Streptomonospora nanhaiensis: one gene and its partner. The main gene of each other region encodes a partner of the protein of the gene in region 2 in a complex. Links are inferred from orthologs where the notes say so. Each region holds a gene or a part of one and is shown on either strand. Other genes may lie near its edges.

Region 1 (10,303 bases), 280 kb from region 2 along the record:
CGGTTCTCCTCGCGGGCGGTCAGCACCAGGGGGCCCTGCGCGGTGATGGCCACCGAGTGCTCGAAGTGCGCCGAGCGCGCGCCGTCGCGGGTGACCACGGTCCAGCCGTCCTCCAGCTGGAGCACGTGGCGGGTGCCGGCGTTGGCCATCGGCTCGATCGCCAGGCACATGCCCTCGACCAGCTCGATCCCCTTGCCGCGCCGCCCGTAGTTGAGCACGTGCGGGTCCATGTGCATCTCGGTGCCGATGCCGTGGCCGCCGTACTCCTGGACGTTGCCGAACCGGCCGCGCGAGCGCAGGCAGCCGTCGATGGCGGCCCCGACGTCGCCCAGGCGGTTGCCCGGCCGCAGCTCGGCGATGCCGGCCCACATGGACTCCTCGCACGCCTCCAGCAGCCGGGCGTCCTCGGGGCGGGCCTCGCCGACGGCCACCGTGATGGCGGAGTCGCCGTGCCAGCCGTCGAGGATGGCGCCGCAGTCGATGGAGATCAGGTCGCCCTCGGCGAGCACCTTGTCGGCGCGCGGGATGCCGTGCACGACCTCCTCGTTCACCGACGCGCAGATGGAGCCGGTGAACCCGTGGTAGCCCTTGAACGACGGCACCGCGCCGGCGCCGCGGATGGACTCCTCGGCGATCGCGTCGAGGTCGAGCGTGCTGACCCCCGGCCGCACCGCGGAACGCAGCAGGTCGAGGGTGCGCGCCACCACCTTGCCCGCCTCGCGCATCCTCGCGATCTCGGCGGGGGTCTTGAGCTGCACGGCAGGGTCGGACCTGCGGAACATCAGGAGCCGTTCCGCAGGGCGGCCTTGGCGCGCGCGGTGACCTCGTCGACCGGTCCGGTGGCCTCGATGGTCACCAGGATGCCCTCGTTGGCGTAGAAGGACACCAGCGGCTCGGTCTGCTCGTGGTAGACGTCCAGGCGGTGCCGGACGACCTCCTCGCGGTCGTCCTCGCGCTGGAACAGCTCCCCGCCGCAGACGTCGCACACGTCCTCGGTCGCGGGCGGGTCGTAGACCACGTGCTGCACGTTGTTGCAGTTGCGGCACGACCGGCGGCCCGACAGCCGCTTGACAATCTCCTCCTCGTCGACCTTCAACTCCAGGACGGCGTCGAGCCGCTCCCCCAGGTCGTCGAGGATCTTGTTGAGGGTCTCGGCCTGCGCGACGTTGCGCGGGAACCCGTCGAGCAGGAATCCGCCCTGGGCGTCCTGCTGGGCCAGGCGGTCGCGGACCATCGCGTTGGTGACCTCGTCGGGGACGAGGTCGCCGCGGTCCATGTAGGCCTTGGCCTGCTTACCTAGTTCTGTGCCGCCGCTCACGTTGGCACGGAAGATGTCGCCTGTGGACACCTTCGGGATGGACAATTCGGACGCCAGGATCTGGGCCTGGGTGCCTTTACCGGCACCCGGAGGACCCACCAATACGGCACGCACTATCGCAAGAAACCTTCGTAGTTCCGCTGCTGGAGATGGCTCTCGATCTGTTTCACCGTGTCCAGCCCGACACCGACCATGATCAGGATGCTCGTCCCGCCGAACGGGAAGTTCTGCATCGCGCCGGAGGCTCCGAGCGCGACCATCGGCAGGAGGGCGATCACCGCCAGGTAGAGCGAACCGGGAGTCGTCAGCCGGGTCAACACGTGGTCGAGGTACTCGGCGGTCGGACGCCCGGGCCGGATACCCGGGATGAACCCACCGTACTTCTTCATGTTGTCGGCGACTTCAGCGGGGTTGAACGTGATGGACACGTAGAAGAACGCGAACCCGATGATCAGCAGGAAGAACGTGGCCATGTACACGGGGTGCGTGCCGGTCACGAAGTAGGTGTTGAGGAACTCGACGACCGGGTTGGTCGACTCCGGGCCGATCAGGCCCACCGCGAGCTGCGGGAGGTACAGCAGCGATGTCGCGAAGATCACCGGGATGATGCCGGCCTGGTTGACCTTCAGCGGGATGTAGGTGGAGGTGCCGCCGTACATGCGCTTGCCGACCATGCGCTTGGCGTACTGCACCGGGATGCGGCGCTGGGCCTGCTCGATGAACACCACGCCGGTGATGAGCACCAGGCCCGCCACGCAGATGAGCGCGAAGACCCAGGTCTCCTGCTCCTGGAAGATGGTGGTCATGCCCGAGGGGAAGCCCGCCACGACCGTGGTGAAGATCAGCAGCGACATGCCGTTGCCCACGCCGCGCTCGGTGATCAGCTCGCCGAACCACATGATGACACCGGTGCCGGCGGTCATCACGACGACGATGGTGACCAGGGTCAGCGGGTCCTGGTTGGGCATGTAGCTGCTGACCGGGATCTGCCCCTGGAACAGCTGCCCGGTGCGCGCCATGGCCACGATGCTGGACGCCTGAAGCACCGCCAGGGCCAGGGTGAGGTAGCGCGTGTACTGGGTGATCTTGCCCTGCCCGGCCTGGCCCTCCTTCTTGAGGGCCTCCAGCCGCGGGATGACCACCGTCAGCAGGTTGATGATGATGCTCGCGGTGATGTAGGGCATGATGCCCAGCGCGAACACCGCCAGCTGGAACAGCGCGCCGCCGCTGAAGACGTTGAGCAGCGTGAAGACCCCGGTGGAGTCCTGCGCCTGCACCGCCTCAAGCTGCTCCCTGATGGCCGCGGAGTTGATACCCGGTGCCGGGATGACCGCGCCCAGCCGGAAGATGGTCAGGATGAACAGCGTAAACAGCAGCTTGTTACGCAGGTCAGGCGTGCGGAACGCACGGACGAACGCACCTAGCACGTCTCCTCCTGCGAGGTTTCGGCGGCGGAACCGGTTCCAGACATCGCGGCCGATCCTGAATCGTCGTAGATCGTCAGGCCGGGGCGCGGCCCCGGCGCTGTGAGGTCGTCGGTCAAGCAGTATCGCACTGTAACAGCCAATCGCAGGGGGATGCGGTTGCCCGAGGTAACTCCGGGTCACGTCTGGTGTCCGTACCGTGTCCGGGCGACGGCGCCTCGGGCGTGGTACCGAACCTACCTCAACCCCCGGCCGAACGCGCGGGGGCGCCCGCCGGTTCCCGCCCAGAGGGCGGGCCGGCGAGCGCCCGAACACGCGCGACGGGAGCGGAGTCCCTACCGCTCGGTGACGCTGCCACCGGCCGCGGTGATCTTCTCCTTGGCCGAGGCGGAGAACGCGTCCGCGGTGACCTGGACGGCCACCGAGATCTCGCCCTCGCCCAGGACCTTGACGGGCTGGTTCTTGCGGACCGCGCCCTTGGCGACCAGGCTCTCGACGGTGACCTCGCCGCCCTCGGGGAACAGCTCGCTCAGCCGGTCGAGGTTCACCACCTGGTAGGTGGTCTTGAACCGGGCGTTGCTGAAGCCCTTGAGCTTGGGGATCCGCCGGATCAGGGGCATCTGGCCGCCCTCGAAGCCGAACGGCACCGTGGAGCGGGCCTTGGTGCCCTTGGTGCCGCGGCCCGCGGTCTTGCCCTTGGACGCCTCGCCGCGACCCTTGCGGGTCTTGGCCTTGTTGGAGCCCGGAGCCGGCCGCAGGTGGTGCAGCTTCAGCGGCTCGTCGGGCGTGTAGTCGCTCATTCGTCGACCTCCTCGACGCTCACGAGGTGCGCGACGACGTTGATCTGCCCGCGGACCGAGGGGCTGTCCTCACGCACCACGGACGAGCCGATCTTCCGCAGTCCCAGCGACCGCAGGCTGTCGCGCTGCTTCTGCTTCCCGCCGATCTTGGACCGGACCTGGGTGATCTTCAGCTTGTTCGCCATGCTCAGGCACCCGCCTTCGCCTCGGCGCGGGCGCGCAGCATCGCGGCCGGGGCCACGTCCTCGATGGGCAGACCGCGGCGGGCCGCGATCTCCTCGGGCTGGTTGAGGTCCTTGAGCGCCGCGACCGTGGCGTGCACGATGTTGAGCGGGTTGGAGGACCCCAGGGACTTGCTCAGCACGTCGTGGATACCGGCGCACTCCAGCACGGCGCGCACCGGACCGCCGGCGATAACACCGGTACCGGGCGCGGCCGGGCGCAGCAGCACCACGCCGGCGGCCTCCTCGCCCTGGACCCGGTGCGTGATCGTGCCCTGGATGCGGGGGACGCGGAAGAAGTTCTTCTTCGCCTCCTCGACACCCTTGGCGATGGCGGCGGGGACCTCTTTGGCCTTCCCGTAGCCGACGCCGACCATGCCGTTGCCGTCGCCGACAACCACCAGGGCGGTGAAGCTGAAGCGCCGACCACCCTTGACGACCTTGGCGACCCGGTTGATGGTCACGACCTTCTCGATGTAGGAGACACCCTTGTCTGCGGCGCCGCCGCGGCGATCGTCACGGCGGTCACGCCGCTCGCCACCGGCGCCGCGCCGCGGAGCTGCAGCCATCAGTGGTTCCTCTTCCCGTTGGTGAAAATGCTTGCGACCGGGCTCATCAGAACTCCAGTCCGCCGGCGCGCGCGCCGTCGGCCAGCGCGGCGACGCGGCCGTGGTACTGGTAGCCGCCGCGGTCGAAGACGACCGCCGAGATGTCGGCGGCCTTCGCGCGCTCCGCCAGGAGCTCGCCGACCTTGCGGGACTTCTCGGTCTTGGTGCCCTCGCTGTCGCGGATGTCGCGGTCCAGCGTGGAGGCCGCCACCAGCGTGTGGTGGCGGGTGTCGTCGATGATCTGGGCGACCATGTGCTTGGAGGAGCGGAACACCACCAGGCGCGGACGCTCCGGCGTGCCCGAGACCTTCTTGCGGACCCGAAGGTGGCGGCGCGCACGGGAAGCCGCGCGCTTGGCCGTCCCCCTGCGGACCAGCGTCGTGCTCTTACCCATGACTACTTACCAGCCTTTCCGGCCTTGCGGCGGATGAACTCGCCCTGGTAGCGAACGCCCTTGCCCTTGTACGGGTCGGGCTTGCGCAGGTTGCGAATGTTCGCGGCGACCTGACCCACGAGCTGCTTGTCGATGCCCTCGACGTGCAGCAGGGTCGGCTTCTCGACGCGGAAGGTGATCCCCTCCGGGGGCTCGACCACCACGGGGTGGCTGTAGCCCAGCGAGAACTCCAGGTTCGAGCCCCTGGCCTGGACGCGGTAACCCACACCGTGGATCTCCAGCGTCTTGCTGTAGCCCTTGGAGACACCCTCGATCAGGTTGGCGATCAGGGCGCGGGTAAGGCCGTGCAGCGACCGGTTGTCCGGCTTGTCGTCGGGCCGCTGGACGCGGATGACGCCGTCCTCCAGCTGCACCGTGATGGGCTCGGCGACCGTGTTCTTCAGTTCGCCCTTGGGACCCTTGACCCTGACGTCCTGCCCGTCGATGGTGACCTCGACGCCCTTGGGGACCTCGATCGGGAGTCGTCCGATGCGCGACATGTCGAAATCCCTCCCTCTACCAGACGTAGGCGAGGACTTCGCCGCCCACGCCGCGCTTCTTGGCCTGCTTGTCGGTCATCAGACCGCCGGACGTCGAGATGATGGCGATACCGAGACCGCCCAGGACGCGCGGAAGGTTGTCCTTCTTCGCGTACACGCGCAGACCGGGCTTGGACACCCGGCGCACGCCCGCGATGGAGCGCTCGCGCGTGGGCCCGTACTTCAGGTCGACGACGAGGTTCTGGCCGACCGCGGCCTCCTCGGTGCGCCAGCCCTGGACGAAGCCCTCCTGCTGGAGGATCTCGGCGATGTGCGCCTTGATCTTGGAATACGGCATGGTCACGGTGTCGTGATATGCCGAATTCGCGTTACGCAGACGCGTCAGCATGTCTGCGATCGGGTCGGTCATCGTCATGGCCGATAGGCCCTTCCTCACCGCGGTTTCCCCAAGGACAGGTCCCTCCCTGCGGACCTGTTCCCGTGCGGCTGCACGGGTTCCTCTAGGACCTACGGCGTGGTCATGGGCACCTCTCCGGCTCGGCCGGCGGGTGCCCTGTCGGTTTTGGTGTGTTCGTTGTGGCGGGGGTGCGGCGCGTGAGAGGACGCACCGCGAGGAGCCGTCCCGCGCGCTCCGCGGCGGCCGTGCCATAGGCGGCCGCGCGCGGCACGCCCGGGCCGACGATCAGCGCTCGTCGGCCCGTGGGCGTAGGCGAAGGGGCTACCAGCTCGACTTGGCGATACCGGGAAGCTCGCCGCGGTGGGCCATCTCGCGGAAGCAGATGCGGCACAGGCCGAACTTCCGGAAGACGGCGCGCGGACGACCGCACCGCGAGCAACGAGTATACGCGCGAACCGCGAACTTCGGCTTCCGGTTCGCCTTGGCGATCAGTGCTTTCTTGGCCATAGGTCTCCCCTAGGACTCCTTGAAGGGGAAACCGAGCCGCTTCAGCAGGCTGCGCCCCTCGTCGTCGTTGGTCGCCGAGGTGACGACCGTGATGTCCATGCCGCGCTGGCGGTCGACCTTGTCGGGGTCGATCTCGTGGAACATGACCTGCTCGGTCAGCCCGAACGTGTAGTTGCCGTTGCCGTCGAACTGCTTCGGCGACAGCCCGCGGAAGTCGCGGATGCGCGGCAGCGCGAGCGACAGCAGCCGGTCGAGGAACTCCCACATGCGGTCGCCGCGCAGCGTGACGCTGGCGCCGATCGGCTGGCCCTCGCGCAGCTTGAACTGCGCGATGGACTTCTTGGCGCGGTTGATGCGCGGCTTCTGGCCGGTGATCAGCGACAGGTCGGAGACCGCACCCTGGATCAGCTTGGCGTCGCGCGCGGCGTCGCCAACGCCCATGTTCACCACGATCTTGACAAGACCGGGGGTCTGCATGACGTTCTTGATCCCGAACTCCTCGCGGATCGCCGCAGCGATCTCGGAGCGGTACTTCTCCTTCAGCCGCGGAACCGGCGGCGCGGCGGTCTCAGTCTGGGCCGTCATCAGATGTCCTTACCGGTACGGCGGGAGATCCGGACCTTGGTACCGTCTTCGTCGAAGCGGTAACCCACCCGGGTCGGCTTGCCGTCCTCCACGATCGCGACGTTGCTCACGTGGATCGGCGCCTCCTTGGTGACGACCTCGCCCTGCTGGCCGCTCGCCGGATTCGCCCTCTTGTGCTTCTTGATGAGGTTGACGCCCTCGACGACGACACGCTGCTCCCGGGGAAGGGCCTTGATGACCTTCCCGGTGGCACCCTTGTCCTTGCCGGCGATGACGATGACCTCGTCGTCCTTCTTGATCTTCATCGCCTAGAGCACCTCCGGCGCTAGCGAGATGATGCGCATGAACTTCTTGTCCCGCAGCTCGCGCCCGACCGGGCCGAAGATGCGGGTGCCGCGCGGGTCCCCACCGTCCTTGATGAGCACGGCGGCGTTCTCATCGAAGCGGATGTAGGAGCCGTCGGGCCGGCGGCGCTCCTTGGAGGTGCGCACGATAACGGCCTTGACGACATCGCCCTTCTTCACGCCCGCGCCGGGAAGGGCGTCCTTCACCGTCGCCACGATGGTGTCGCCGATGCCCGCGTAGCGCCGACCCGAGCCACCGAGGACACGGATGGTCAGGATCTCCTTGGCCCCCGTGTTGTCGGCGACCTTGAGTCGCGACTCCTGCTGAATCACGTCTGCTCCTGATATTCGCGCGCGACCGGCCTCCCGGTCCGCGCTGCTAGGTGGTCACACCCCTTGGGCGGCCGATCTCCACCAACCGGCCGCCACAGGGGTTACTTCGCCTTCTCCAGGATCTCCACGACGCGCCAGCGCTTGGTCGCGGACATCGGACGGGTCTCCATCAGGCGAACCCGGTCACCGACGCCGCAGGAGTTCGCCTCGTCGTGGGCCTTGTACTTGGTGGTGCGGCGCAGGACCTTGCCGTAAAGCGCGTGCTTCACGCGGTCCTCGACCTCGACAACGACGGTCTTCTCCATCTTGTCGCTGACGACGTAGCCCTCGCGCACCTTGCGGTAGTTGCGCCCCGAGCCCTGGGTGGTCTCGCTCATTCGGCTGCTTCCTTCGTCTCCTCAGCCGACTCTCCGGCCAGCGGCATGATCCCCAGCTCGTGCTCGCGCATGACCGTGTAGATCCGAGCGATCTCGCGCTTCACGGTGCGCAGACGGCCGTGGTTGTCCAGCTGCCCGGTGGCGGCCTGGAAGCGGAGGTTGAACAGCTCCTCCTTCGCCTCCTTGAGCTTGCCGACCAGGTCCTCGAGGGACTCGTTCCGCAGCTCTTGGGCGGTCAGGGACTTGGCCATCACGCCTCCACTTCGCGCTTCACGAACTTGCACTTCATCGGAAGCTTGTGCATCGCGCGACGCATGGCTTCCTTGGCCACCGGCTCCGGCACGCCCGACAGCTCGAACATGACGCGGCCCGGCTTGACCGGGGCGACCCACCACTCGGGGGAGCCCTTACCGGAACCCATGCGGGTCTCGGCCGGCTTCTTGGTGATGGGGCGGTCGGGGAAGATGTTGATCCAGACCTTGCCGCCACGCCGGATGTGCCGGGTCATGGCGATACGCGCGGCCTCGATCTGCCGGTTGGTGACGTAGGCGGCGTCCAGGGCCTGGATGCCGTACTCACCGAAGTTGACCTTCGTGCCGCCCTTGGCCCGCCCCTTCAGGCTGGGGTGGTGCTGCTTGCGGTACTTGATCTTGCGGGGAATGAGCATGGTCAGCTCCCCTCGTTCCCGGAGTTGTCGGCACCCTGGCCGGCCCCGGCCGGTGCGCCGGACTTCGCCTCGGCCGCCTGGCCCTGGCCGCCCTGCGGACCGCCCTGGCCGCCGCGGCGGCGCCGCTGCGGACGCTCGCGGCGCTGGCCGCCGGCACCGCCGGGGGCGCGCTGCGCCGCCTGGGCGGCCTCGCGCTCGGCGCGGGTGGCCGGGGCGTCGCCCTTGTAGATCCACACCTTCACGCCGATGCGGCCGAAGGTGGTGCGGGCCTCGAAGAAGCCGTAGTCGATGTCGGCGCGGAGCGTGTGCAGGGGCACGCGGCCCTCGCGGTAGAACTCCGACCGGGACATCTCGGCACCGCCGAGGCGGCCGCCGCACTGGATGCGGATGCCCTTGGCACCGCTCTTCATGGCACTCTGCATGGCCTTGCGCATGGCCCGCCGGAACGCGACTCGGCTGGAAAGCTGCTCGGCCACACCCTGAGCGACGAGCTGGGCGTCGATCTCGGGGTTCTTGACCTCAAGGATGTTGAGCTGGACCTGCTTCTTGTTGGTCAGCTTCTCCAGGTCTGCGCGGATGCGGTCGGCCTCCGAGCCGCGGCGGCCGATGACGATGCCCGGCCGGGCGGTGTGGATGTCGACGCGGACGCGCTCACGGGTGCGCTCGATCTCGACCTTGGAGATCCCGGCGCGCTCCATGCCGCGGTTCAGCATCCGGCGGATGGCCACGTCTTCCTTGACGTAGTCCTTGTACAGCTTGTCGGCATACCACCGGGTCTTGTAGTCGGTGGTGACACCGAGTCGGAACCCGTGCGGGTTGACCTTCTGCCCCACTATCGGGTCCTCTCCTTCGTCTTGGACGACGACGTCTTGGACGACGAGGCGGCGTCACGCGGCTCAACGACCACGGTGATGTGGCTCGTCCGCTTGGTGACCCGGAACGCGCGGCCGAAGCCCCGCGGCCGGATGCGCTTCAGGGTCGGACCCTCGTCCACCCAGGCGCCACCGACCACCAGATTCTCGCGGTCCAGCTTGTCGTTGTGCTCGGCATTGGCGATGGCGCTCGCGAGCACCTTGCCCACCGGCTCGCTCGCCGCCTGGGGCGCGAACCGGAGCACCGCCTGTGCCTCGTCAGCGGGCAACCCGCGAATAAGGTCCACCACACGGCGGGCCTTTCGGGGCGTAACACGGACGAACCGTGCCTGTGCCCTCGTTCCCATCGCTTTTCCCTCGCTCACGGAAATCAGCCCCCACTCACCGTGGGGAGATTGGCTTTTACTCCTCATCGCAACCGCTAGCGGCGGCTGCGCCGGTCTTCCTTGACGTGGCTGCGGAAAGTGCGCGTGGGAGCGAACTCGCCGAGCTTGTGACCGACCATGGCCTCGGTGATGAACACCGGGATGTGCGTCTTGCCGTTGTGGACGGCGATCGTGTGGCCGATCATCTCAGGGACGATCATGGACCGGCGCGACCACGTCTTGATGACGTTCTTGGTGCCCTTTTCGTTCTGCTCCTCCACCTTCTTCATGAGGTGGTCGTCGACGAACGGGCCCTTCTTCAGGCTACGTGGCATCGGACGTGCTCCTTACCGCTTCTTCTTGCTACGCCGACGCACGATGAGCCGGTCACTGTCCTTCTTCGGCTTGCGGGTCCGCCCCTCGGGCTTGCCCCACGGGCTGACCGGGTGCCGGCCGCCCGAGCTCTTGCCCTCGCCACCGCCGAGCGGGTGGTCGACCGGGTTCATCGCCACACCGCGGACCGAGGGGCGCTTGCCGCGCCAGCGGTTGCGG
Region 2 (10,750 bases):
CGGCCAGGTCGCAGGCGCCGGCCAGGGCGGCGCCGCCGCCGATGCCGAAGGCCGGCGCCCCGGCGGCGGTGACGCGCTCGGCCAGGGCGACCGTGCCCGAGAGGGTGGGTCCGCTGTTGGCGGCGGTGAGGAGCGCGGGGGTGGTGGAGTCGACGACCGCGATGGGGCCGTGCAGCAGGTCGGCGTAGGACAGGCCCATGGCGTGCAGGTAGCACGCCTCCTTGAGCTTGAGGGCGGCCTCCAGGGCCGTGGAGAACGCCATGCCGCGCCCGGACACCACGGCGCCCTGGACGCCGACCAGGCGCTCCACGATGGCCTCGACGTCGTCCTCGGGCTGGGCGAGCACCTGGTCGACGGCGTCGGGCACCCGGGTCAGCTCGGCGGGGTCCAGGTCGGCGCCCAGGCCCAGCGCGAGTACGGCCAGCGCGGCGAGCTGGGTGGTGTAGGTCTTGGTGGCGGGCACGGCCAGCTCGGTGCCGGCGCGGGTGACCAGGGCGACGTCGGCGGCCTCGGCCAGCGGGGAGCCCTCGCCGTTGGTGACGGCCACGGTGCGGGCGCCGCAGTCGGCGGCCCACGCCATGGTCTCCACGATCTCCTCGGTCCGCCCGGACTGGGAGATGGCAACGGCGAGCACGCCGTCGAGGTCGACCTTGGCGCCGTAGGTGGTGGCGATGGAGGGGGAGGCCAGGGTGGCCAGGCGCCCGCTGTGCGCCTGGAGCAGGTAGCCGCCGTAGACGGCGGCGTTGTCGGAGGACCCCCGGGCGATGAAGAGCACCTGGCGGGTCTGGCGGCCCAGGGCGGCGATCTCCGAGGTCAGCGGCAGCAGGGTGTCGAGCGTGGCGCGCAGCGCCGCCGGCTGCTCGGCGATCTCAGCGCGCATGACGCTGGTCGTGGTTGTCATCGTGTCTCCTCGGTTTTCGAGCCGCGTGCCGGTGCACCGCTGACCTGCGACGATGGCGCCGGGCAGGGGGGCGGTCCGGAGGCGGGCGTCCACATGTTGACACACCGAGCCGACCTGTGGTCTAGTCCGGCCTATACCAGTCATACCAGAATGTCACACGACGGAACAGGCACGCCCATGGCGATCGATCCCACGAGTCCGGTCCCGAAGTACTCCCAGCTTCGGGACATCCTGCTGGACTGGATCGTCGAGACGGGCCTGTCGGTCGACGACCCCATTCCCTCCGAGCGCGAACTGGGCGTGCGCTACGGCCTGTCCCGCATGACGGTGCGCCAGACCATCGACCTGCTGGTGTCGGAGGGCAAGCTGTACCGGGTCCCGGGCAAGGGCACGTTCGTGGCCCGCCCCAAGATCGAGATGTCGCTGGCGCTCGCCTCGTTCACCGAGGACATGCGCGCCCGCGGCTTCCGGCCCGGCTCCCAGGACCTGCTGCGGCGCGTCGTCCCCGCCAGCGGCGGCACCGCCCGCGCCATGGGCCTGCCGCCCGAGGCGCCGGTGCACCACATCGAGCGGCTGCGCACCGCCGACGACGAGCCCATGGCCGTGGAGCGCTCCAACATCCCCGTCGACCTCGCGCCGGACCTGGACCGGCACCCGCTGACGGGTCGCTCGCTGTACTCCGTCCTGGAGCAGGAGTACGGGATCATCCTGGACTCCGGCGAGCAGACCATCGAGGCCGGGATCTGCGACCCCGCCGACGCCAAGCTGCTCGGGCTGCCCCAGGGCAGCCCGGTGCTGTCCATGCGGCGGCGCAGTTTCGCCAACGGCCGCTGCGTGGAACTCGCGATCTCGCGCTACCGCGCGGACCGCTACACCCTCCACTCCCGTCTCGATCCCCGACGTCCGGGCGGCTCCTGACCAGCGCCCGGGCCCACCGCGCACGGCCGTCCGTGCGTCCACCACATCCGACCCGTTCACCAGTGGGAGGAACCCGTGAGTTCCACATCGACCGCCGCCGGCGGTCAGCCCCAGACATCGTCGGGATCGTCTTCGGCGATCCTGGGCGTGCTGCAGCGCATCGGCCGCAGCCTGATGATGCCCATCGCCGTCCTGCCGGCCGCCGCCATCCTGCTGCGGCTGGGCCAGGGCGACATGCTCGGCGGCAACGGCGCCGAGCCCGGCGGCCTGGCCGACGTCGGCGGCCTCGGCTGGATGGAGCCCGTGGCGGGCGTCATCGGCACCGCCGGCGACGCCCTCTTCCAGGCGCTGCCGCTGCTGTTCGCGGTGGGCGTGGCCATCGGCTTCGCCCGGCGCGCCGACGGCTCCACCGCCCTGGCCGCGGTCGTGGGCTACGTGGTCTTCGACCGCGTGACCCGCTACATGTTCTTCAACTTCGACCCCAGTGGCGAGCTGCGCGAGCGGATCACGACCTTCGACGCCGAGGGCGCCGAGGCGATCAACTGGGGCGTCAAGAACCCCACCGACGTCCTCGGCGGCATCGTGATCGGCCTGCTGGCGGCGCTGCTGTGGCAGCGCTACTACCGCGTGAAGCTGCCGGCCTGGCTCGGCTTCTTCGGCGGGCGCCGGTTCGTCCCCATCGTCACGGCTGTGGCGGCCCTGGTGGTGGCGGTCGTGTTCGGGTTCGTGTGGCCCACGGTGGGCGGCTGGATCAACGGCCTCGGCGAGTGGATCGTCGGCTCGGGCGCGGTGGGCGCCGGCGTCTACGGCGTGGTCAACCGGCTGCTGCTGCCGTTCGGGCTGCACCACATCGTCAACTCCGTGGTGTGGTTCGTGTTCGGCAGCTACACCGACCCGGCCACCGGCGACGTGGTCCACGGCGAGATCAACCGCTACCTGGCGGGCGACCCCACGGCCGGCGGCTTCCTGTCGGGCTTCTTCCCGGTGCTGATGTTCGGCCTGCCCGCGGCGGCCCTGGCGATGTGGCGCGCGGCGCACCCCAGCCAGCGCGCGGCGGTGGGCGGCATCATGATCTCGGCGGCGCTGACCGCGTTCGTCACCGGTATCACCGAGCCGATCGAGTTCGCGTTCATCTTCATCGCGCCGGTGCTGTACGCGGTGCACGTGGTGCTGACCGGTGTCTCGATGGCGCTGCTCAACGCGCTCGACGCGCACCTGGGCTTCGGGTTCTCGGCGGGCCTGATCGACCTGCTGCTCAACGCGTTCAAGTCCAACACCACCGGCCTGCTGTGGATCCTGCTGCTGGGCGTGGTCTACTTCGGCCTGTACTACGTGGTCTTCTACTTCCTGATCACCCGGATGAACCTGCCCACCCCCGGGCGGGAGCCGGTGGAGGAGAAGGCCTCGGTGGCGGCCAACCCCGACACCGCTCCGGCCGCCGGCACCCCGGCGGACAAGGGCGGCGAGGGCGGCACCCCGCCGCCGTCGGCGCCCTAGCGGCCGCCGGTCGGCCACGGCACACGGGGGGCGGGTCCCGCGCGGGCGGGGCCCGCCCCCTCCGTTCGGGGCCGGCGAGCGGACCGGCCGGGGCCGTGCCGGGGCGGCCGCCCCCGTTTCCCGGACGAGCCCGCGAACGCCGACGGCGGCCGGAGGATCGTCCTCCGGCCGCCGTCGTGTGCCGGTGCCCGGCCCCGCCCGCCGACGCCTGTCAGCGGTTGCGCGGGTCGCCGTGGCAGCGCTTGTACTTCTTGCCCGAGCCGCAGGGGCACGGGGCGTTGCGGGAGGTGCCGGCGTAGGCGTCCTCGACGGTCTCGGTGCGGGTCTCGACACCGCCGCCCTCGGCCGGCGCGGAGTACTGCAGCCGGCTCGGGCGGAGGTCGGACAGGCCCGCTACCTCAAGGTCGTCGTCAGCGGACCCCACCGGTTCCGCGGCGGCCTCCTCGGAATCGGCTTCCGCGGGGGCCGCGGCGGCGGAGTCGGCCGCCGCGCCCGAGGCGGAGTCGCCGGAGCCGGTGTCCTCATCGGTCTCCTCGGTGGCGGTACCCGAGGGCGCGGTGGCAAGGGCCGCGCCGCGTGCGCCGGCGGTGGCGGCCGCGGTGGCCGCGGTGACCGCGGTGCGCGCCGGCCGGACCTCGGCCCGGTACAGGGTGCTGGCGGTCTCCTCCTTGATGGCCTCCAGCATCTGCTGGAACATGTCGAAGCCCTCGCGCTGGTACTCGATCAGCGGGTTGCGCTGCGCCATGGCCCGCAGGCCGATGCCCTGCTGGAGGTAGTCCATCTCATAGAGGTGCTCTTGCCACTTGCGGCTCATCACGATGAGGATGACCCGGCGCTCCAGCACCCGCATGTTGTCGGCGCCCAGCGCCTCCTCGCGCGCCTCGTAGGCGGTGTGGGCGTCCTCGATCACGCGCTCGGCGATGATGTCGGGCGTGAGGTTGGCGAGCTCGCCGCCGTTCTCCTCGATCAACTCGTCCACGGTAAAGCTGACCGGGTAGATCTGCTTGAAGGCGGTCCACAGCTTGTCGAAGTCCCAGTCGCCGGGGTCGCCCTCGGCGGTGGCGGCGCGGACGTAGCCGTCGAGCACGTCGTCGATCATGCCCAGCGCCTGCTCCTTGAGGTCGGCGCCTTCGAGCACCTTGCGGCGTTCGGCGTAGATGACCTTGCGCTGGCGGTTGAGGACCTCGTCGTACTTGAGGACGTTCTTGCGGATCTCGAAGTTCTGCTGCTCGACCTGCGCCTGCGCCGACTGGATGGCCTTGGTGACGACGCTGGACTCGATCGGCTGGTCGTCGGGGATGTTCAGCCGGTCGTAGATCATCTCGACCCGCGCGCTGTTGAACAGGCGCATGAGGTCGTCCTCAAGGGACAGGTAGAACCGCGAGACGCCGGGGTCGCCCTGGCGGCCGGAGCGGCCGCGCAGCTGGTTGTCGATGCGCCGGGACTCGTGGCGCTCGGTGCCCAGAACGTAGAGCCCGCCGGCCTCCACGACCTGCTCGTGCTCGCTCTCGACCTCCTTCTTCGCCTTCTCCAGCGCCTCGGGCCAGGCCTTCTCGTACTCCTCGGGGGTCTCCAGCGGCTGCAGGCCGCGCTTCTGGAGCTCTTCGTCGGCCATGAACTCGGGGTTGCCGCCGAGCATGATGTCGGTACCGCGGCCGGCCATGTTGGTGGCCACGGTGACGGCGCCGAGCCGGCCCGCGCGGGCGATGATCGACGCCTCACGCGCGTGGTTCTTGGCGTTGAGGACCTCGTGCGGGATGCCGCGCCGCTTGAGCATCTTGGACAGCAGCTCGGACTTCTCGACGCTGGTGGTGCCGACGAGGACCGGCTGGCCCTCCTCGTGCCGCTCGGCGATGTCGTCGACGACGGCCTCGAACTTGGCCTCCTCGCCCTTGTAGATGACGTCGCGCTCGTCGGTGCGGACCATCGGCTTGTTGGTGGGGATGGGCACCACGCCGATGCCGTAGGTCTGGTTGAACTCCGCGGCCTCGGTGGCGGCCGTACCGGTCATGCCGGCCAGCTTGTCGTAGAGGCGGAAGTAGTTCTGCAGGGTGATCTTGGCCTGGGTCTGGTTCTCGTCCTTGATCCGGACCTTTTCCTTGGCCTCGATCGCCTGGTGCATGCCCTCGTTGTAGCGGCGCCCGCGCAGCACACGGCCGGTGAACTCGTCGACGATGAGCACCTCGCCGTCCTTGACGATGTACTCCTTGTCGCGCCGGTACAGCTCCTTGGCCTTGATGGCGTTGTTGAGGAAGCTGATCAGCGGGGTGTTCGCCGACTCGTAGAGGTTGTCGATGCCCAGGTAGTCCTCGACCTTGGCGACGCCGCTCTCGGTGATGCCCACGGTGCGGTGCTTCTCGTCGACCTCGTAGTCGACGTCGCGGCGCAGGCGGGGCGCGATCTTGGCGAACTCCGCGTACCACTTGGAGTTCTGCTCGGCCGGGCCGCTGATGATCAGCGGGGTGCGGGCCTCGTCGATGAGGATGGAGTCGACCTCGTCGACGATCGCGAAGGCGTGGCCGCGCTGGACGGTCTCCTCCAGCGACAGCGCCATGTTGTCGCGCAGGTAGTCGAAGCCGAACTCGTTGTTGGTGCCGTAGGTGATGTCGGCGGCGTAGGCCGCGCGACGCTCGGGGCCGCGCATGTCGGGCGAGAGGACCCCGACCTCCATGCCGAGGAACTGGTAGATGCGGCCCATGTTCTCGGCGTCGCGCTTGGCCAGGTAGTCGTTGACCGTGACGACGTGCACGCCCTTGCCCGAGAGCGCGTTGAGGTAGACCGCGAGGGTGGAGGTCAGGGTCTTGCCCTCACCGGTCTTCATCTCGGCGATGTTGCCCAGGTGCAGCGCGACGCCGCCCATGAGCTGGACGTCGAAGTGGCGCTGGCCCAGCGTGCGCTTGGCGGCCTCGCGGACGGTGGCGAACGCCTCGGGCAGCAGGTCGTCGAGGGACTCGCCGTCCTTGTGGCGCTCGCGGAACTCATCGGTAAGCTCGCGCAGCTCGGTGTCGCTGAGATCGACGAAGTCGTCCTCGATCGAGTTGATCTGGTCCCTGAGTTTCCGCAGCTTGCGCAGGATCTTTCCTTCGCCCGCGCGGAGGACCTTGTCGAGTATGCCTGGCACTTGCTATGCGCTCCTCGCAGATCTGGGCCCGCGTCCGGAGGCGGGACGGATCCTTGACCCCCAGCTTTCCATCGTAGGCGACCCTATTGCCTCGCCGTACACGCACGCGTCGTCACTGTGGATGGCCGCCCGGCGTGCCGCCGCGTGTTGTCCTCCGTTTACTTCGCAGGTGGCGGGGATACCCGAAGAAGGAAGACGGAAAGGACGCAAGGACCGAGCCGAAAACGGCAGCGCGTGCGAAGTGCACGCCGATTGGTACCGGGGGTGCCGAAATGACCGAACCGAAAGGCAGCGACACCGGCCACGACCACCGCAGCGCCGAAGGCGGCGACGGCGCGTTCGAGCGCGACAAGAAGCAGGAGCACCGCTACGTCCGCGGCTACCAGGGCGAGGGCGGGCAGTTCGCGCCCACCCAGAGCCACCGCGGGCGGATCGGGTCCTGGCTGGCGGTCGGCGTGATCGTCGTGGGGTTCGTGCTGGGCGGCCTGGGGATCGCGCTCGGGCTCAACTGGTGGCTGATCGGCGCGGCCGTGGTGCTCATGGCCGTCGGCGGCGTGCTCTGCTTCGTCACCGACATTTTCACCGACGTCGTGCTGGACTCCCCCCACCACGAGTCGGAGGAACCGCACAACACCCCCCTGCACCGGATCAAGGCGCACGACCGCGCCCAGGCCGAACTGCGCGACGGCCACCGCGCCGCCACCGACACCTGACGCGCCCGCTTCGCGCCGACGCCCCGGTCCCGTGCCGGGGCGTCGGCGCGCGCGGGTCAGGCGGCGGGGGCGCGGGAACGCACCCGCCGGAGAAGTCAGTCGACCAGGCGGAGCACGCCGTAGTTGAACCCCTTGCGGCGGTAGACCACGCTGGGGGCGTCGCGGTCCTCGTCGTGGAACAGGTAGAAGTCGTGCCCGACGAGTTCCATCTCCAGGAGGGCCTGGTCGATGGTCATCGGCTTGGCGGAGTGGAACTTCTCGCGGACGATCACCGGCCGCCCGCCCTGGGTGTCGAGTTCGACGAACTCGTCGGCGAACTGGTCGTCAACGGCCGCACCGTCGAACTCGTCGGGTTCGCGGGCCGGGCGCGGCACCGCCGGAGGTTCGGCGACCTCGCCAAGGGCGCCCGGGGTGCCGTTGGCGAGGCTCGCGGTGGCGGCGGCCACCGACACCGGGGCCCGGTTGCCCTTGTGGACCTTCTTGCGATCGGCGAGTTTGCGCAGCCGCGCCTCGATGCGGTCGACCGCGAGGTCGAGCGCGTTGTAGCGGTCGGCGGCGCACGCTTCGCTGCGGATGACCGGGCCGGCGGAGCGGATGGTCAGCTCGACGCGTTCGCATTCGTCGGCGAGCTTGGGATTCCGCTCCTTGGACACCTCCACATCGACGGTCATGCCCTTCTTCTCCCACTTGGAGAGCTTGCGCAGCTTGTTCTCGACGTGCTGCCGGAACTTGTCGCTGACACCCGTGCGGCGACCTTTGACGATGATGTCCACTAGACCCCCTTCAACGCGTGACCATCGGAGTCGATGGCCCGTGGTGCTGGCGTTTCACCGCTGCGCGCCGGACGACGCGGAGCGGCTCGACGTCTCCGCGTGCCTCCTCTCCGTCCACCCGCCGCGCCGGAGAGGCGGGCGCGGGTGGCTGGGTCGGTCCTGGTGCCTATGGTCCTGGTGCCTATGGTGTTGTGGCTCTCCGTATACCCACAAGATCACGGCTCGTATCCGGGTGCGGGGCGCCAATCGCGCGGCGGGGGAACCCGAATCGGACACCGCGGACACGCCGGGCGGAGGCGCGGCCCGGGCGGGGTCGGAATCGGTGCCGGAGGCGGGCGCGGCGCGGCGGGAGCGGCGGCGGGGAGCGGATCCGGGGCACGCCGAAGGGGCATGCCACCCGTCCGGCCGACCTGGTCTTCGTCCCCACATCCGCCTGCTGAGGGGGTCGCCGCGCTTGAGTGCGACTACTGCCCTTCTCCCGCCAGCGAGGGACATCGGGTCCCTCCGCGGGGCAGGACTTACCTCTAAGCCGCACCGTGATCGGTCGACGAAAAGTCGCCTTACGTGGGCCGTTTCGCCTGCGGCTGGCATCGGCTTGCCGGATTCGCGCCCCCGCGAGGGGACGCTGTACCCGGCGCAACCACGGACCCGGACGGGTGCCATGTCCTGAACGCTAACCCGAGTTCCCTCAGATGTCAGGTCGCGATCGTGCTCCGTACGGCCCCGGCGGGCACGCGAAGTGCGGCGAACGCGCCGATCAGGCGGCGAATTCGGGGCAAAGGTAAAAAATCAGCGCGGTGGTGTCCGCACGGCCGCTCGGGGGTCACCGGCGCTCGCTCAGCACGGCTCCGCCCACCACCCGGGCGCCGGCCGCCCGCAGCGCCCGCGCCGCCTCGGCGAGGGTGGCGCCGGTGGTGACGACGTCGTCGACGACCACGACCGGCGCACCCCGCACGGCGCCGCCGCGCGCCCGGCCGGGCACCCCGGCCGGGCCGGCGCGGACCGCCAGCGCGCCGGTGAGGTTGGCGCGCCGCCCTGCGCGGTCGAGCCCCACCTGGTCGGCCACGCGCCGCCGGTGGACCAGCAGCGGCGCCACCCGGTGGCCGCGGGCCGCCGGCGCCCGCGCGGCGGCGTGCGCCAGCAGCGCCACGGGGTCGTAGCCGCGCCTGCGCAGGGCGCCGGGCCGCGCGGGCACCGGCACCAGCAGCACGCCGGGGCGCGGCCCCGCGGCGGCGGCCGCGGCCGCCGCCAGCCGCGCGCCCAGCGGCGCGGCCAGCCCGCGCGCGCCGCGCTCCTTGAACTCCAGCAGCAGCACGCGGTCGAGGCCGCGGTGGTAGCCCGCGGCCCACACCGGCGGGCAGCCGGGCCGGTGCCGGCAGCGGTGGGCGCGGGCGCCGATCCCGGCCGCGCAGCGGCGGCACAGCCGGGGCCCGGACCGGCCGCAGGCGGCGCAGCGGTCGCCCAGCAGCAGCGCGGCGAGCACGGCCAGGGCGGGGCGGGGGCCGGGGGTGCGGACGAGGGGCGGGTGCGCGGTGAACCGTTCCATGGCCCCAGGTTCGCCGCGCGCCCCGGCAGGCCGCCACCCGGTCCGGCGGCCTGTGGATAACCCGGGCGCCGCCCGGCGGCGGCCGGCCCGCCGAGGTCAGCCCGGGTAGACCGGGTTGGTGCCGTCGATGACCCGCTGCCAGGTGATCCGGTCGTTGGTCATCCAGATGTGGTCGTCCTCGACGCTGGACAGCAGCGGCAGCCCCGGCGCGGCGGTCACCGCCACCATGTCGGTGCCCGGCGGCGCCCCCGCGCTGGTGGTCTCGGTGCTGCCGTCCAGCGACACCAGGTAGCCCTGGTCGGCGCCGCGGCCGTCGCGCCCCAGCACCACCAGCTGGTCGCCGCTGCGCCAGGAGACGTCGGAGACCTCGTCCAGCTCGGTGGCCAGCGGCAGCGCGTCGCCGAGCTGCACCCCGCCCCGGGAGTGCACCACGCGGCCCACCGCCAGCTCCGGCGCGCCGCCCCGGCCGTCCTCGCTGATGACCGCGGCCCGCGTGCCGTCGCGCGACATCCGCAACTGGGTCACGACCACGTCGGCCAGCTCGGGCGCGCTGACCTCCACGGGGTCGGTGCCCCCGCGCAGCATCCACAGCCGCGTGCCGGGGTCGCCGGACTCGGCGCCGCTCGGCGAGGGCGAGGCGGGCGGGTCGCCCCGCTCGGTGTCCTCCTCGACGGCCTGCTCCTCGTCCTCCTCGTCGGAGGCCGCGCCCTCGGAGACGTCCTCGGCGACCCACAGGTTGCCGTAGCCGTCCCAGGACAGCGCGGTGTACTCGCCGCCGGACAGCACGGTGGCGTACTCGCTGTCCTGGCCGGTCCCGGCCACCACGACCGCGTCGTCCTCGGCGCTGATCCCGGCCACCTGGTCCTCGTCCAGCGACACCGCGTGCCGCTCCAGCGGGACGTCGCCCAGCCCGGCGGCGCCCTGCACGCGCGCCTCCTGGGGCAGGCTGTCCAGGGCGTCGCTCTCCAGCGCCCACATCTGGCCGTCGCGGACGAAGTAGGCGCGCAGGTTGCCGGTGACACCGGAGGGATTGACCGACTCCCAGTCGCCGCCGCCGGTGAGCAGGTTCTCGCCCTCCTCGCCGGGGATCTCGATCTCCTCGCCGCCCACGCGCAGGATCAGCTCCTCGACCTCGGGCAGCTGGCGCAGCGTCCACACCAGCTGCGCGCCCATGCCGAAGCGCTCCTCGGCGCCGTCCGCCGGGGTGTCGATCTCGACGGTGACGGTGCCGGAGTCGTAGGCGACGTCGGCGTTGGCGCCGTCGGGGAACGCCGACTCCAC

The links.
Region 1: the proteins of secA (region 2) and secY are in contact, whole or in part, in a crystal structure (PDB 3DIN), measured with the Thermotoga maritima proteins. The link is inferred for Streptomonospora nanhaiensis from one-to-one orthologs. Residues at the interface, in WP_004082002.1 of Thermotoga maritima: Glu261, Ala262, Arg263, Lys300, Ala301, Arg302, Thr303, Ile304, Ile305, Leu323, Tyr324, Asp325, Pro326, Val329, Ser330, Tyr333, Ile336, Lys340, Phe345, Val349, Glu363, Phe364, Tyr374, Ser375, Gly376, Gly377, Glu393, Ile395, Thr482, Ser483; in WP_004081795.1 of Thermotoga maritima: Glu108, Gly109, Glu110, Glu111, Ala236, Glu237, Arg238, Arg239, Ile240, Thr241, Ile242, Gln243, Tyr244, Ala245, Arg246, Arg247, Val248, Thr249, Gly250, Arg251, Arg252, Val253, Tyr254, Gly256, Ala257, Ser258, Thr259, Tyr260, Leu261, Pro262.

What each region holds. Positions count from the first base shown.
Region 1 is NZ_JACCFO010000001.1:2,965,404-2,975,706, forward strand. Bases 589-3,557 are described here. They hold secY (preprotein translocase subunit SecY), read right to left. Parts: upstream 2,746-3,557; coding sequence 1,432-2,745; downstream 589-1,431. Other genes in these bases: map (type I methionyl aminopeptidase), read right to left, coding at 589-782; HNR12_RS12760 (adenylate kinase), read right to left, coding at 782-1,432; rplO (50S ribosomal protein L15), read right to left, coding at 3,078-3,542; rpmD (50S ribosomal protein L30), read right to left, coding at 3,539-3,557. Outside these bases: more of map, read right to left, coding at 1-588; more of rpmD, read right to left, coding at 3,558-3,727; rpsE (30S ribosomal protein S5), read right to left, coding at 3,730-4,332; rplR (50S ribosomal protein L18), read right to left, coding at 4,379-4,765; rplF (50S ribosomal protein L6), read right to left, coding at 4,768-5,304; rpsH (30S ribosomal protein S8), read right to left, coding at 5,321-5,719; HNR12_RS12800 (type Z 30S ribosomal protein S14), read right to left, coding at 6,023-6,208; rplE (50S ribosomal protein L5), read right to left, coding at 6,218-6,793; rplX (50S ribosomal protein L24), read right to left, coding at 6,793-7,098; rplN (50S ribosomal protein L14), read right to left, coding at 7,102-7,470; rpsQ (30S ribosomal protein S17), read right to left, coding at 7,572-7,847; rpmC (50S ribosomal protein L29), read right to left, coding at 7,844-8,098; rplP (50S ribosomal protein L16), read right to left, coding at 8,098-8,514; rpsC (30S ribosomal protein S3), read right to left, coding at 8,517-9,347; rplV (50S ribosomal protein L22), read right to left, coding at 9,347-9,733; rpsS (30S ribosomal protein S19), read right to left, coding at 9,808-10,086; rplB (50S ribosomal protein L2), read right to left, coding at 10,099-10,303. UniProt on the Escherichia coli protein: The central subunit of the protein translocation channel SecYEG. Consists of two halves formed by TMs 1-5 and 6-10.
Region 2 is NZ_JACCFO010000001.1:2,681,288-2,692,037, forward strand. The notes cover bases 3,328-6,743. They hold secA (preprotein translocase subunit SecA), read right to left. Parts: upstream 6,438-6,743; coding sequence 3,528-6,437; downstream 3,328-3,527. Other genes in these bases: HNR12_RS11560 (hypothetical protein), read left to right, coding at 6,710-6,743. Also shown: HNR12_RS11540 (SIS domain-containing protein), read right to left, coding at 1-901; HNR12_RS11545 (GntR family transcriptional regulator), read left to right, coding at 1,079-1,819; HNR12_RS11550 (PTS transporter subunit EIIC), read left to right, coding at 1,895-3,316; more of HNR12_RS11560, read left to right, coding at 6,744-7,150; hpf (ribosome hibernation-promoting factor, HPF/YfiA family), read right to left, coding at 7,246-7,923; HNR12_RS11570 (ComF family protein), read right to left, coding at 8,747-9,469; HNR12_RS11575 (LpqB family beta-propeller domain-containing protein), read right to left, coding at 9,566-10,750. UniProt on the Escherichia coli protein: Required for protein export, interacts with the SecYEG preprotein conducting channel.